One region of the Pseudoalteromonas spongiae UST010723-006 genome, then DNA from elsewhere that is predicted to be linked to it. Evidence: predicted binding sites of a transcription regulator. Region 1 holds the regulator's gene; each other region holds the start of a gene.

Region 1 (4,255 bases):
TTACGTTTTTATGGTGTTTGGCGAAGCTATCAGCCAGTGTTTGCGCTAAATAAACTGAACGATGCTGGCCGCCAGTACAGCCAATTGCAACGGTTAAATAGCTACGGTTATTACGCTCTAAATGCGGTAACCAAGTTTCAATAAAGGTTTGCACTTGCCATGCAAATTTATGAACTACAGGCTGGCTAGAAAGGAAGTCGATCACTGGTTGGTCTAACCCTGTTAATGGCTTAAGAGCAGGCTCCCAATGCGGGTTTGGTAAAAATCGGGCGTCAAAAACATAGTCAGCATGTTTTGGAATACCGTGTTTATAACCGAATGACTCAAACGTGATAATTAACTGATTTGATTTTTTACCGAGTACTTTCTCTCGTATGCTATCGGCAAGTTGGTGAACACTTAAGCCTGTTGTATCAATAAAGATATCCGCTTGTGAGGCGATAGGATCGAGCAGCTTTTTCTCAGCTTCAATGGCTTCTTCAAGGGAGATATTATTCAGTGATAACGGATGCAAGCGGCGCGTCTCTGAAAAGCGCTTAATTAGCGTGCTGTCATCGCTATCAAGGTAAAATAAGGTTGGTGTTGCAAAACCAGGTAAATAGTCGAGTACTTCTTCTATTTCCTCTGGCTCTTTAGTCATATTACGAGCATCAACACTCACTGCAATTTTGTCGTATTTATCTGAAACTGAGCGGATCAACGAAGGCAATAAATTAACAGGAATATTGTCAACAACATAATACCCGAGATCTTCCAATACTCTGAGTGCGACTGTTTTTCCTGAACCAGAACGACCACTGACTAAAATAAGTTGCACTTACATCTCCCTTAGTTAACTCGCCTCACTACTAATGATTTGATATAGCTGATGATTATTTTCAGCGTGACGTAGTTGACGGCAAAACTGCTTATCTTTTAGTTTATCAGCGATGGTGGCTAAAGTCTGCAAATGTTGCTGGCACTTTTGTTCTGGTATGAGCAGTACGATAAAAATATCAACGTCTTTATCGTCGATGGCATCAAACGGAATAGGTGACTGATTTACAATTAAAAAGCCAATGGTATTTTGTAGGCCATCAATGCGGCCATGAGGAATGGCGAGGCCTTTACCAATACCCGTGCTACCTAGTTTTTCGCGTTGCAGCAAGGCTTCAAGAAACTCTTGAGAAGTAATATCAGGGGCTTGCTGATGGGCAAGGTCGCTAATAAATTCAAACAGTCTTTTTTTGCTATTAAAAAGGACCGCGGTTTTAGCGCAGTCCTCAGCAATAATATCGGTTAATTTCATTTTAGTGGCGAGAAAGTTTCTCTTTGTGCTTAATTACTTGGCGGTCTAGTTTGTCGACCAGGCCATCGATTGCTGCATACATATCTTGATGCTCGGTAGAGGCAAACAATTCGCCACCGTTAACATGCATAGTAGCTTCTGCTTTTTGTGATAGTTTTTCAATATCTAGAATAACGTGCACGTTATTTATATGATCAAAATGCCTCTCTAGTTTTGCAAATTTGTTAGTGACATAGTCTCTTAAAGAATCAGTAATTTCTACGTGACGACCTGTTAAGTTTAATTGCATAAGCATTTTCCTTCTATTTGGTCTAGATCAGGCTCTTGCGCTGATTAGACGGTGGTATGGATAGCGACTCACGGTATTTTGCGATAGTGCGTCGCGCCACTTTAATTCCTTGTTCTGCTAGTAAGTCGGTAATCTTGCTATCACTTAATGGTTTAGCTGGATTTTCCGCCGCAACTAGCTTTTTGATCAGTGCTCGAATCGCGGTAGATGAACACTCACCCCCATTTTCCGTGCTAACGTGGCTTGAAAAAAAGTATTTAAGCTCATAAATGCCACGTGGTGTATGCATGTATTTTTGCGTTGTTACACGCGAGATAGTCGACTCATGCATCTCGACCATTTCGGCAACGTCGTTTAAAACCATAGGTTTCATTGCTTCGTCACCATATTCAAAGAATGCCTGTTGTTGTTCAACAATGCAATTGGCTACTTTTAATAAAGTATCATTGCGACTTTCTAAGCTTTTAATAAACCATTTTGCTTCTTGTAAATGGTTGCGAATAAACTGGCTGTCAGTGCTTGATTTCATCGAGCGAGTAAGCGCAGCATATTGTTCATTCACGCGGATCTTTGGCATGCTATCGTTGTTTAAATCAACGCGCCAGCGTCCTTTAATTTTCTTTACTGAAACATCGGGAACCACATATTCAGGTTCTTCTTTTATGATGCTTTCAGCTGGTTTTGGATTAAGGCTATGTATTAATGTTAAGACTTCTTTTAACTCAGGCTCCTTGAGTTTAGCCTTCTTCATTATTGTACGATAATCACGTAATCCTAAAAGTTCCATATGGTTTGAGATTACGCTCTTTGTTTCGTTTAGCCAAGGGGTATTTTTGTCGTACTGATTGAGCTGGATCAATAAACATTCTTGTAACGAACGAGCAGCAATACCAACAGGGTCAAAGAGTTGAACGCGTTTAAGTACAGCTTCAACTTCGTCTAGTTCAATTTGTTCTTGGTCGTCAGATTGCTGTACCGCTTCTAAAATTTCTTCGCTACTTTGTGTTAAATAACCTGAATCGTCTACCGCCTCAACAATGGTGGTTGCGATCATCTCGTCGGTGTCGCTGAACGGCGTTAAGCGTAATTGCCACATTAAGTAATCTTGCAATGATTCGCTGGTTGAGCCTTGATACACAGTATCGTTGTCAGGAGCTGGGGCGTTACTGACAGAAACAGGTGCGGCGCTGATATAATCATCCCACGACACATCCATAGCTAAATCGTCAGAAATATTCTCGTTGCTAAGTGCGTCGCTTGATTCTATTTCACTTTGGCTTGGCGCTGCTTCAACATCATCGCCATTTATTGATTCGTCTTTGTTTGACTCAGTGTTTTCGTTGTTTTGTTTATCGTCACTGTAGTCAATGTCTTCTTCAAGTAAAGGATTGGCATCAAGCGCTTCTTGAATTTCTTGCTGCAAATCTAACGTACTCAGCTGCAACAAGCGAATAGCCTGTTGCAATTGTGGAGTCATTGTTAGTTGCTGCCCAAGGCGAAGCTGTAAAGATTGCTTCATGTAGTTATTCTAATCCTTCTTTCGATTTCAAGCCGCTAGTTAACAATTCAATTCCAAATTTAAGGCCTATAACTATTACTATAGTCTGAATTGTTCACCTAGGTATACATCGCGTACTTTTTGGTTGTTTAAAACGTCTTCAGCTGTGCCAGATGCGATTAATTCGCCGTGAGAAACAATGTAGGCTTTTTCACATACATCTAAGGTTTCACGCACGTTGTGGTCTGTTATTAACACGCCAATGCCGCGATTTTTCAAATGCTCAATTATTTTCTTTATATCTATCACTGAAATAGGATCAACACCAGCAAAAGGTTCATCTAACAGGATAAATTTGGGGTTTGCGGCTAATGCGCGCGCAATTTCCACACGACGACGTTCACCGCCCGACAATGCCATACCCTGTGAATCTCGGATATGGCCAATGTTAAATTCTTCTAATAAATCATCGAGCGCTTCTTCACGTTGCACACGATTAAGTTCTTTGCGTGTCTCTAGAATCGCCATGATGTTTTGATACACAGTAAGCTTTCTAAAAATCGACGATTCTTGCGGTAAATAACCAATACCTAAACGGGCGCGACTATGCATTGGTTGCAATGTAATGTCATTATCGTCAATACGAATAACGCCATTGTCGCTCGGTACTAAACCAACAATCATGTAAAACGTCGTTGTTTTACCGGCACCGTTAGGACCAAGCAAACCAACGATACTACCAGCTTTCACTTCTAAGCCAACATTTTTTACCACTTGGCGTGATTTGTAACTTTTAGCCAGCTTTTCGGCAATTAATGTGCTCATTGTCCGCCTTGTTCATTTTGCGTATTGATGATGGTTTTTACTTGGTTAGTTGAGTTTTCAGCTTTTTTAGACGTCACTGTTTCAGCAGCGCGATCATAGATGATGGTATCTGCTGACATCATGTCGCCATTTTGTTGAAATTTAGCGCCACCAGACATTGTAAATAATGATTTAGCCACGTCATAAGTGACTTTTTTAGCACTTGCGACAATGATTGATCCATCTTCTTGTTCAGCACTAAATTTTACCGGATCACCACTGGCAATAAGTAATTGCTGGTTATCTCCTAACTCTGCTCGTTTATGTGCTTCAAGGTAATCGGCGGTGATGGTCATATTGCCATGCTTAATTTGTA
Region 2 (4,255 bases), 1.1 Mb from region 1:
TAAGCAACTAAACTCTCAAGGTGTTATAAATGCCGTGTTAAGTGGTACGTTACTATATAAAAGTAACGGTGTGGTGATTAACTCTCGCATTACTAGCTTGAGTGACCAGCGTATAATAGCCAGTGCCAAATACACAATCCCATACAGTGTTGCATTTGATGAATAGCACGCAAAGGTAAACTTTTGTTTCCTATAAGTGGCTTGCTTTCTCTTTTTACTCTTTGATAATCTTGAATAAATGATATTGTTCTCGTAGCTCAGTTGGATAGAGCATTCGCCTCCTAAGCGAAGGGTCGCAGGTTCGACTCCTGCCGGGAACGCCATTAACGGCTATTAAGTTTTAACCCGCCTTTTTAATTGTTATTTGAACGTCATTAAATAATCTTTAAATCGAGCTATCTTTTATTGTTATGTAGCAATGTGATTAAAGTATTTCTTGAGCGTTACGCGGTTAACCCGAGTTATTGGTCATTAATACTAAATGCTAAGCTTCTCTTGGCTCTAGCTCCTTAGAAGCTTGCTAACGTAACCAAATCACCAATTTGTACGTTTGCCAGGAGTTTGTCGCCTATCACTTGGGCAATTGCGGTGTTTTGATTTACCTGAGTGACTCTCAACTGGTAATCAGTATTAATAATAAGCTGCTTTTGATTAAACCCTTTGCGCAGTGCAATTTGCAGCTTTTGTCCTTTCACTAGATTATTCTCAGCGCCAAGGCTAATGATCACGGTATCGTGATCGACGCTTAAAATACGTGCTTGCGCTGGAATACAGGCAAGATAGCTTGCTAAATCTTGGCCAAGCTTTAAGTTGATATCTGATATTGCTTGTCCATAAGGCATGGTCCAAAATTTTTCACTGTTCACATCGATACGGGCTGTTTTTTTGGTTTGCCAGGTGGCAAATGTATCGTAGTGTGTTTGTTTCAGCAGTTCGCCAGTTAAGCCATTGTATAGCGCCGTATTGATCGAGAAAAAACGTTCATAAGCTTTATTTTGCCAAAATGCTAACGATGAACTCTGTTGCTCACCAAGAGATAAGTCTTCTATTTGCGATATCCAGACAAACTGACTGTTATTTTGGTCGGCAATTTGTTGAATAAGCGCGCTTGAGTTGGCATCAAAATGCGCGGTGAACAGGTTTTTGGTATTAAGCTTACGGTTAATATCGGCTTTTGTGTTGAATAAATGGGTAAACTGATACAAATGTTTTACGAGCTTTTCGCTGTATGCTTTTGGTAATTCAAAAATTTGACCATAAGTTGCATGGCTCGGAGTTTTGAAACCGGTTCTTGTTAAAGCTACATTCTTTTTAATCGATGAATTTTGGCAAGTCTCGCTATTATCTAAAATATCAAGTCTTAGTGTAATTGAGAGCGTGTTGTCTGATTGAATTTCATCAATTACTTCAATCTGATCGATTGCTCCATGAGAGTAAACTTGGGTACTTGGTGTTTGCCAAATGCCATTTACCACTTGCTGTAGACTAGTAACTTGCGCACCTGAAAAAAGTAGAGCTTGCTGAATAGCATTTTCGGTTGCCATCATTCGAGCTTGTTCAACATTACCGTTGCGTATTTTGGCTTGACCGGTTGATTCATACCAAATTGCATGAGACGAAAAGCTCACAATAAAAAGAAGTAATACTAGATGTCGCATAGCGCAGCTCTCAATTTAAACCTTAGTCTGTATATTCAATTTCTGTACCAAACCATACAGTGGCGCGAAAATTGCTAATTCAAATGTAATATGCATTTGTATGGTGGCAATATGTTGAAATCAATTTTCAAAACATCAACTCTGATAACGAGCTTATATTTATTAGGTGGCTGTAGCCAACTGTTTGATAAACATATTGAATATGAATACCAAACACCAGATAACTACCCGGTGCTGTATGCGGTAGGGTATGCACCGATCAGTTTGCAACCCGGTACAACAACAGAGCAAAAATCGATTATGGCAATGAAGGCATCAAAGCTTGAGGCTTATCGTGAGCTCGCGGAACAAGTCTACGGACAAAAAGTTGACGCGCAAACGAGCGTTAAAGGCCTTATCGCTAGTAATGATACTTTGAAAGTACGTGTACAAGGTGTTGTACGTGGTGCGAAAGTAACAAAAAGCTACGCTGTGGGTGATACGTATGCAACAGAAGTTGAGCTAGATATGAAATTGGTACATGACTTATATATTGGTCAAACTAAACCAAGAAACGTTAAAAAAGTAACCTACTACTAGCAGGTTACTTTTTATTAGTAAATTCAAATTACGCTTTTAGCCCGCGAGCAATCGGGTTAGGTAGAGAGAAAGATTTGCCCGTTTTGTCATATCCGGTATGACTTTTACCAAATAGGATATTCTTTAATTTTTGTGAAGCAATCTGGCTTTGATTTGCTGCTACTTGATTCACATCATTCTGTTTTTTGCAGTCAGCTAATACCTGATTAATTTGGTTGATTGTTGGCTGATATTCAGCTTTATCAATACCGTCTTGATCGATTAATTTGGCAATGTGTTGGTCACGTTGCTGAATGGACTGCAACGATGCAACTTTGCTTTCAACAACAGATATCAACGATTCATGATCGCGCGCAACTATAGCTTCTAATTCCTGCTTTAGGATGTCAGCCATAGTATTCAACTCATCAAGTTGTTGCGCTAATATCTGTTCTAGATTCATAAACTATCGACCGAAAAGTTTAAATTCAAGCTTATTGATGTTTTCAGCAAGCTTCTCTGCATCAATTTTGTATTCGCCGTTAGCGATCGCTTTTTTAAGCTCGTTTACTTTTTTCTCATCAATACCTGATGATTGCTCCGCTTTTTCATTTAGCTTTTTAAGCTGTTGAGCTTGCGGTGTAATGCTCACTGAATCGCTAGTTGCCTTTGCAGTAGCAGTATTCACTTGCACTTGTTTATTAGCAGTTTCAGACGCTTGCTGCTTAGAGCTTTCAAGCCTGACGTTTGCTTGGCTGTTTGAGCCTTGATTTATTTGATTAACCATGACAGTTCTCTCTACTAAGATTTCACATCTTATGTATCGGCATCTCGGGTACAACCTTTAATAAAAAATGCACTATTTTTATTAAATTTGTAACCTCTTATTTAACCTGAAATTTCTACTAGAGTACAGCGCTAAATTGTGACTATTACCAGCTCAGTGTTTAAAACTCTTGCCTGAATTTTCTTTTTAGATTTTACATTGCGAATACTAATGTTGTCGCCTATGCGTCCATCTTCAAGCGCTTCACCTTGTGTTTTAATTGTCATGCCTTTAAAGCTTGCCAAAATAGTAATTTTATCGCCTTTACAAATAGTACAAATATAATTGTAGTTGATAGTTTGTCCCGCACGAACATTTCGTTTACTGCGGCTACCTATTAAGTTAGTACTCGATTTAAATTGATTCGAACGCGTTAAGTGTTTTGCAACTTGCTTGCTGGTTAAATGTTTTGCGGTAATTCGTTGCCCTTTACTGATCCCTTTTGCTGCCGTAATCACTTCAACGAGCTCTAATTGCTTTACATGCACAAAAACTTGCCAATTATTTTGGTCTAAACACTTAATTTTTATAGTAGATTGCCGATTAGTATTGATAGGATTTGCGGCACTTACTTGCAACTCGCGCTGACATGTTCGCGTTTTAATACGAGTGTCGAGCGGTAACGCCGTAATCGACAACTGCGAATTAGGGTGTTGGTTAGAGTTGGGTTGTTTGTTATCGGCAACATAATCTATTGCGATTTGCTGCAATTCTAACTTACTGTAAACCTTTGCTTTGAGTGAAGTCATAGCAAGCGCAGCAATTTGTATTAAAATAAAGAAATAAAGATTTTTTTTAAACAAACTCATAATGTTTCGACTATGCTTTATGGGTAAAACAAGGTATAACTAGCGAGTGTCAAAATTATGGCACATCAAGGTTATACGGTAGTACAATAACAAAGAAGCAAGAAGTATTCCTTTTCATTGCTTCAAGTTAGGAGATTGAAATGGCAGGCATTTTAGATTCGGTTAATCAGCGAACGCAACTCGTAGGTCAAAACAGGCTGGAGTTGTTGCTGTTTAAGTTAAAAGGCAGGCAGCGGTTCGGAATTAACGTATTTAAAGTACGTGAGGTTTTACAATGTCCTAACTTAACGGCAATGCCAAAATCTAATCATTATGTTAAAGGTGTGGCGCACATACGTGGGCAAACAATTTCAGTTATCGATCTTTCTTTAGCTATCGGTGGCCCTGGGATCCAAGATACAAAA
Region 3 (4,255 bases), on a different replicon from region 1:
ATCCATTCACTGTTTAATCGATTGATAAGCACACTTGCAGGCACCAAACGACCAATATCAGCAAAACTAGGCTCCCTTCCATCGGTTGTTGTTATTTTTGAGGCATTTAGTTCGTTGGGTTCAAACTCGCCAAATAAACCAAGTAAAAAGCGATTAACCTGTCGCTTAGTAACTTTCACCCGAATGCAATGTGAGTCAACCTGAGTTGCGGGGTAATCACCATTTCCACAAAACACAATTGCTTTGTTCACGCTCTCAAAGGTTGGTAAAAATAACCAAAACGTGGTTTCAGGGAATAAGTAGTTATCGATTCTTTCGCAATCCGCACAAAACATAACTAGGTACCTAATAGGAGTTTAATTGGTATACGTACAACATGGTTATATAGTTTATTATTGCGTTTAAAACAAAAATTACATGAATTGAATACAGGCATAAAAAAAGCACCTTTCGGTGCTTTTTTGTAGTGCAGTAATTGGGACAGGATTAAGACTGTTTTACAACGCGAAGGTTATCTTCTACGTTTTCAACGTCGTCTGCATTTTTAGCAATGGTAATTGCTAATTGCTTTTCAGCTTCTGATTCAACTTCACCTGTTAAGGTAACGTTCTGGCCTTCAACATCAACGTCAATGCTCGTACCGCTAATATCTGTATCGAACAATAAGCGTGTTTTGATTACCGTTGCAATTTTTGCGTCTACAAAGTCAGACTCAATTTGACTGTCGTCTTTTTCTGACTTGTTTTTGCTATCTGGTATCACTGTTAAACGGTTTTCAACCTCTTTAACGCCGTCGATACCAATCACTAACTCTTGTGCCAGCTTTTTATCAACATCGTGATTTACTTTACCCGTTAGCGTTACCACACCTTTATCTACATCGGTGTTAATATCAAACGAATTTAACTGTGTATTGAAAAGTAAGGTTGCTTCAGCTTTACCATCAATCCAAGCGTCGCTTGCTTCTTTTTTCCACTGGTTGTCTTTCGCATTTACTGAAAGAGCAGTTGTAGATAAAACAGTAACTAGTGCAAGTGTATTAAATGTACGATTCATAATAAATTTCCTTTTTGCTGAGTTCGATTTACTTAATGCATTTCACATACCAGAATTTTTAGCATTAAATATCAACAGCTTATACAAAAATAGAAATTTGCCAATGTAGTATTTACATAACCAGTGTGAAAAATATCCATGTACCTTTTACACAAATACACCGCCCCATTATTACAAACGCCTCACAACACCTTAGCCTTACTCAATTTAGCTACGCTGGCATATAAACTGCGTGCCCCAAGGTAACGTCATTACTTTATTAAAGGAGCAGTTATGTCGATTACATTGGAGAAGTTTTGGTCTCTTATAAATGAAAAGCTCACTCATTGGCTTGAAATAACCATAAAGAATTTGCCCAACATGGTAATTGCGCTTGTTATCTTCATTGTGTTTTTAGTTTTATCTAAATGGATATCGGGTTGGATAAAGAAGTTACTTAACCGCATTTTTGAGTCATCACAAATTGCCGGCCTTATTACAGGCATTTGTCGCATGGTGATTATTGTTATTGGTTTCTTTTTCGCACTCGACATTATGGGGCTGTCAAAAGCAGTAGCATCATTACTTGCGGGTGCGGGTATTATTGGCCTTGCTATTGGCTTTGCTTTTCAAGATATGACCGAAAACCTAATTGCAGGCATTGTAATGGGTATTCGTAAACCATTTCGCGTTGGCGATATTATAGAAGCGGGCGATACCTTTGGCACCGTAGAGCGTATTAACCTGCGCAATACTCTAATAGAGAACTTTTATGGTCAAATGGCCATAGTGCCCAACAAAATCCTGTTTAAAAACGAGCTATTAAATTACTCGCGCCTACGTAAACGTCGTATTGAAGTACCTGTGGGGATTTCTTACGCAGACGATGTAGATAAAGCACGAGACGTACTTACCCATGCTATTAATGATCTTGATGGCGTAATTAAACAATCTGAAACTGCAGTATATGCCAGCGAGTTTGCTGACAGCTCAGTAAACCTGCTTGTATGGTTTTGGATAGACTACCCAGGCGAGATTGGCTTTATGGAAATGCGCCACAAAGCGGTTGCCACTATTCATAAAACACTTGAACAAAACGACATTCTTATTCCATTCCCAATCCGTACTTTGGACTTTAACGCAAAGGGTGGCCACTCTTTGCAAGATATACAGAGTCAAGATAAGTAAAAACTTCATAGTGCCTGTAAATGTGTCGCAGGCACTTTTCAACAAAACAACCTAAACAACTGATTTTTAATACTTTAATTTTTGGCACATGCCATGCATTAATAGTTTGAACCGTTAAGAAAATTGAAAAGGAGCATTTATGTCAAACTCGAATTACAACTTAACCCCGGTAAAAGAGCTTGTGAAAGTTTTAAATGGCGGTATCGAATTTTATAAAGAAGCTAAAACAAAAGTCTCTAGCCAAAGTCTTGAAATCATCTTCGACCGCATGATTTCTGAGAAAGAGCGTGCCGCGGCTGAATTGCAACCATTAGTAGTGCTTGATGAAGGTGAAGTCGAAACGGACAGCGACTTAGTTGTATCAATGCGCGAAACATATACCAAGGTGTTGTCGGTAGTAAGTACTGACAAAGAGCATACTTACATTGCCCAACTTGAAGAAGTTGAAGACCGCGTGCTTGATAAAATTGAAGCTGCGCTTGAAGAGCCATTGCCAGCCCCTTACTTCAGTACGTTAAAACTGATTCAAAACAGCATGCAAGCGTGTCATGACGAGATGAAAGCATTGCAAGAAGTAACCGCTTAATAGTTAACCGAAACCGATAATTAAGGAGGATGTATGCTTGGTTGGTCACTTACATTTATTGTTTTAGCAATTGTTGCCGCACTTTTAGGATTTGGTGGCATTGCAGGCGCCGCAGCGAGTATCGCGAAAATTTTATTCTTTGTATTTGTCGCACTGTTGGTACTGTCGCTGATTTTACCCAGAGTAAGGGCACCCAGGGCTTAAGCGGGCCAAAAACCGCTAATACTCAATTAATTTTATAAGGAAAAATATCATGAAAACATTAATGGCAATGACAAAAGTAATTGCACTTGGTGCAGTATTTACACTAACGGGTTGTTCTGAAGGCCCAGCAGAAGATGCAGGCGAGCGTATTGATGAAGCCATCACTGACGCGCAAAACAAAGCCGAAGACCTGTGTGAAAAAGCGAAAGAAGAGATCGGCAGCGAAGAACAAAACTGCTAATAGCTTTGCAACCACAGAGTTTATTAATCTGATTTAAACCCAACGAGTAGGCCTAAGCGACTATCATTATCCCCAGATAGTCGCTTTTTTTATTTTAAAATTTAAACCACACCACGTCGTCAAGCCATAACATCTAAAACTAACTCTTTGATATTTCATATTTTAATAGATTTATGATTCAACCACTGTTCAAAATAAGTTAAAAATACTTTTACCTGCATTGGTAAATATTGTCTGCTTGCATAAATGGCTTGTACGCCCACTACTTCAGTATCGCTGTGGTTAAACCCTCGTACGTATTCATCTAATAGCAATACAAGTTTGTTTTTAGAGAGATCTTCTCTTATGTCGATCAACGATTTAAATGCTATACCATGACCTTGAACTGCCCAATGCCTAATTACTTCACCATCAGAGCACGATAAATGCGGCGCTACTTTTATTAGCTGCCGTTTGTTATTAATTTCAAAATACCACTCGTTTAGTGGTTGTCCTGAGCGCTCTAAAATCAGACATCGATGCTTTAATAACTCTTTAGGGTGTTGCGGTAATCCATAATTTTTTATGTAATCAGGCGAGGCACACAGCACTCGTCGATTTTTAGCTAACTGCCTACTAATAAGGTTACTGTCTGGTAAATTACCAAATCTAAACGCGATATCTACCCCTTCATCGATGATGTTAATTAAGCTGTCAGTTAACATCAAATGAGGTGAGACATCTGGGTGAATACTGCTAAATTCTGCAAGGGCGGGGGCAACATATTGTCGGCCGAAATCAGATGTTGCCGATATTCGTAAATTTCCTCGCAAAGTGTCTTGCGATTCTTGAAGCATGTTTTCCGTATTTTCTACCTCTTCAATTACACGTAAACAGCCAGCATAAAAACGCTCACCAACATCAGTTAACGAGATACTTCGTGTATTTCGCGTCAATAATCTAGTGCCGTAACGCATTTCAAGTTGGTTAATGCGTGCTGTCATGCTTGCGGGTGAAAGCCC

The links. The regulator sigma-54, encoded in region 1, starts transcription at its own class of promoters, with help from an activator protein. The targets are predictions, from matches to a motif close to GTTGGCACGNNNNTNGNNT.
Region 2: a site for sigma-54 is predicted at 1,692-1,710, ahead of PSPO_RS03855 (flagellar assembly protein T N-terminal domain-containing protein). Genes of this name have one in related genera too.
Region 3: a site for sigma-54 is predicted at 2,304-2,322, ahead of PSPO_RS20875 (ferritin-like domain-containing protein). Genes of this name have one in related genera too.

What each region holds. Positions count from the first base shown of each region.
Region 1 covers NZ_CP011039.1:2,864,842-2,869,096, reverse strand. The annotation lists gene rapZ (RNase adapter RapZ) at 1-817, opposite strand, end outside; gene ptsN (PTS IIA-like nitrogen regulatory protein PtsN) at 833-1,288, opposite strand; gene hpf (ribosome hibernation promoting factor) at 1,290-1,577, opposite strand; gene PSPO_RS13195 (RNA polymerase factor sigma-54) at 1,600-3,096, opposite strand; gene lptB (LPS export ABC transporter ATP-binding protein) at 3,175-3,900, opposite strand; gene lptA (lipopolysaccharide transport periplasmic protein LptA) at 3,897-4,255, opposite strand, start outside.
Region 2 covers NZ_CP011039.1:825,266-829,520, forward strand. The annotation lists gene PSPO_RS03845 (FlgO family outer membrane protein) at 1-166, shown strand, start outside; tRNA gene PSPO_RS03850 (tRNA-Arg) at 247-323, shown strand; gene PSPO_RS03855 (flagellar assembly protein T N-terminal domain-containing protein) at 510-1,658, opposite strand; gene PSPO_RS03860 (LPP20 family lipoprotein) at 1,770-2,237, shown strand; gene flgN (flagellar protein FlgN) at 2,266-2,679, opposite strand; gene flgM (flagellar biosynthesis anti-sigma factor FlgM) at 2,683-3,003, opposite strand; gene flgA (flagellar basal body P-ring formation chaperone FlgA) at 3,135-3,851, opposite strand; gene PSPO_RS03880 (chemotaxis protein CheV) at 3,992-4,255, shown strand, end outside.
Region 3 covers NZ_CP011040.1:1,478,392-1,482,646, forward strand. The annotation lists gene PSPO_RS20860 (EAL domain-containing protein) at 1-335, opposite strand, end outside; gene PSPO_RS20865 (BON domain-containing protein) at 487-1,056, opposite strand; gene PSPO_RS20870 (mechanosensitive ion channel family protein) at 1,330-2,223, shown strand; gene PSPO_RS20875 (ferritin-like domain-containing protein) at 2,363-2,809, shown strand; gene PSPO_RS20880 (DUF1328 domain-containing protein) at 2,843-3,013, shown strand; gene PSPO_RS20885 (hypothetical protein) at 3,063-3,254, shown strand; gene PSPO_RS20890 (LysR family transcriptional regulator) at 3,410-4,255, opposite strand, start outside.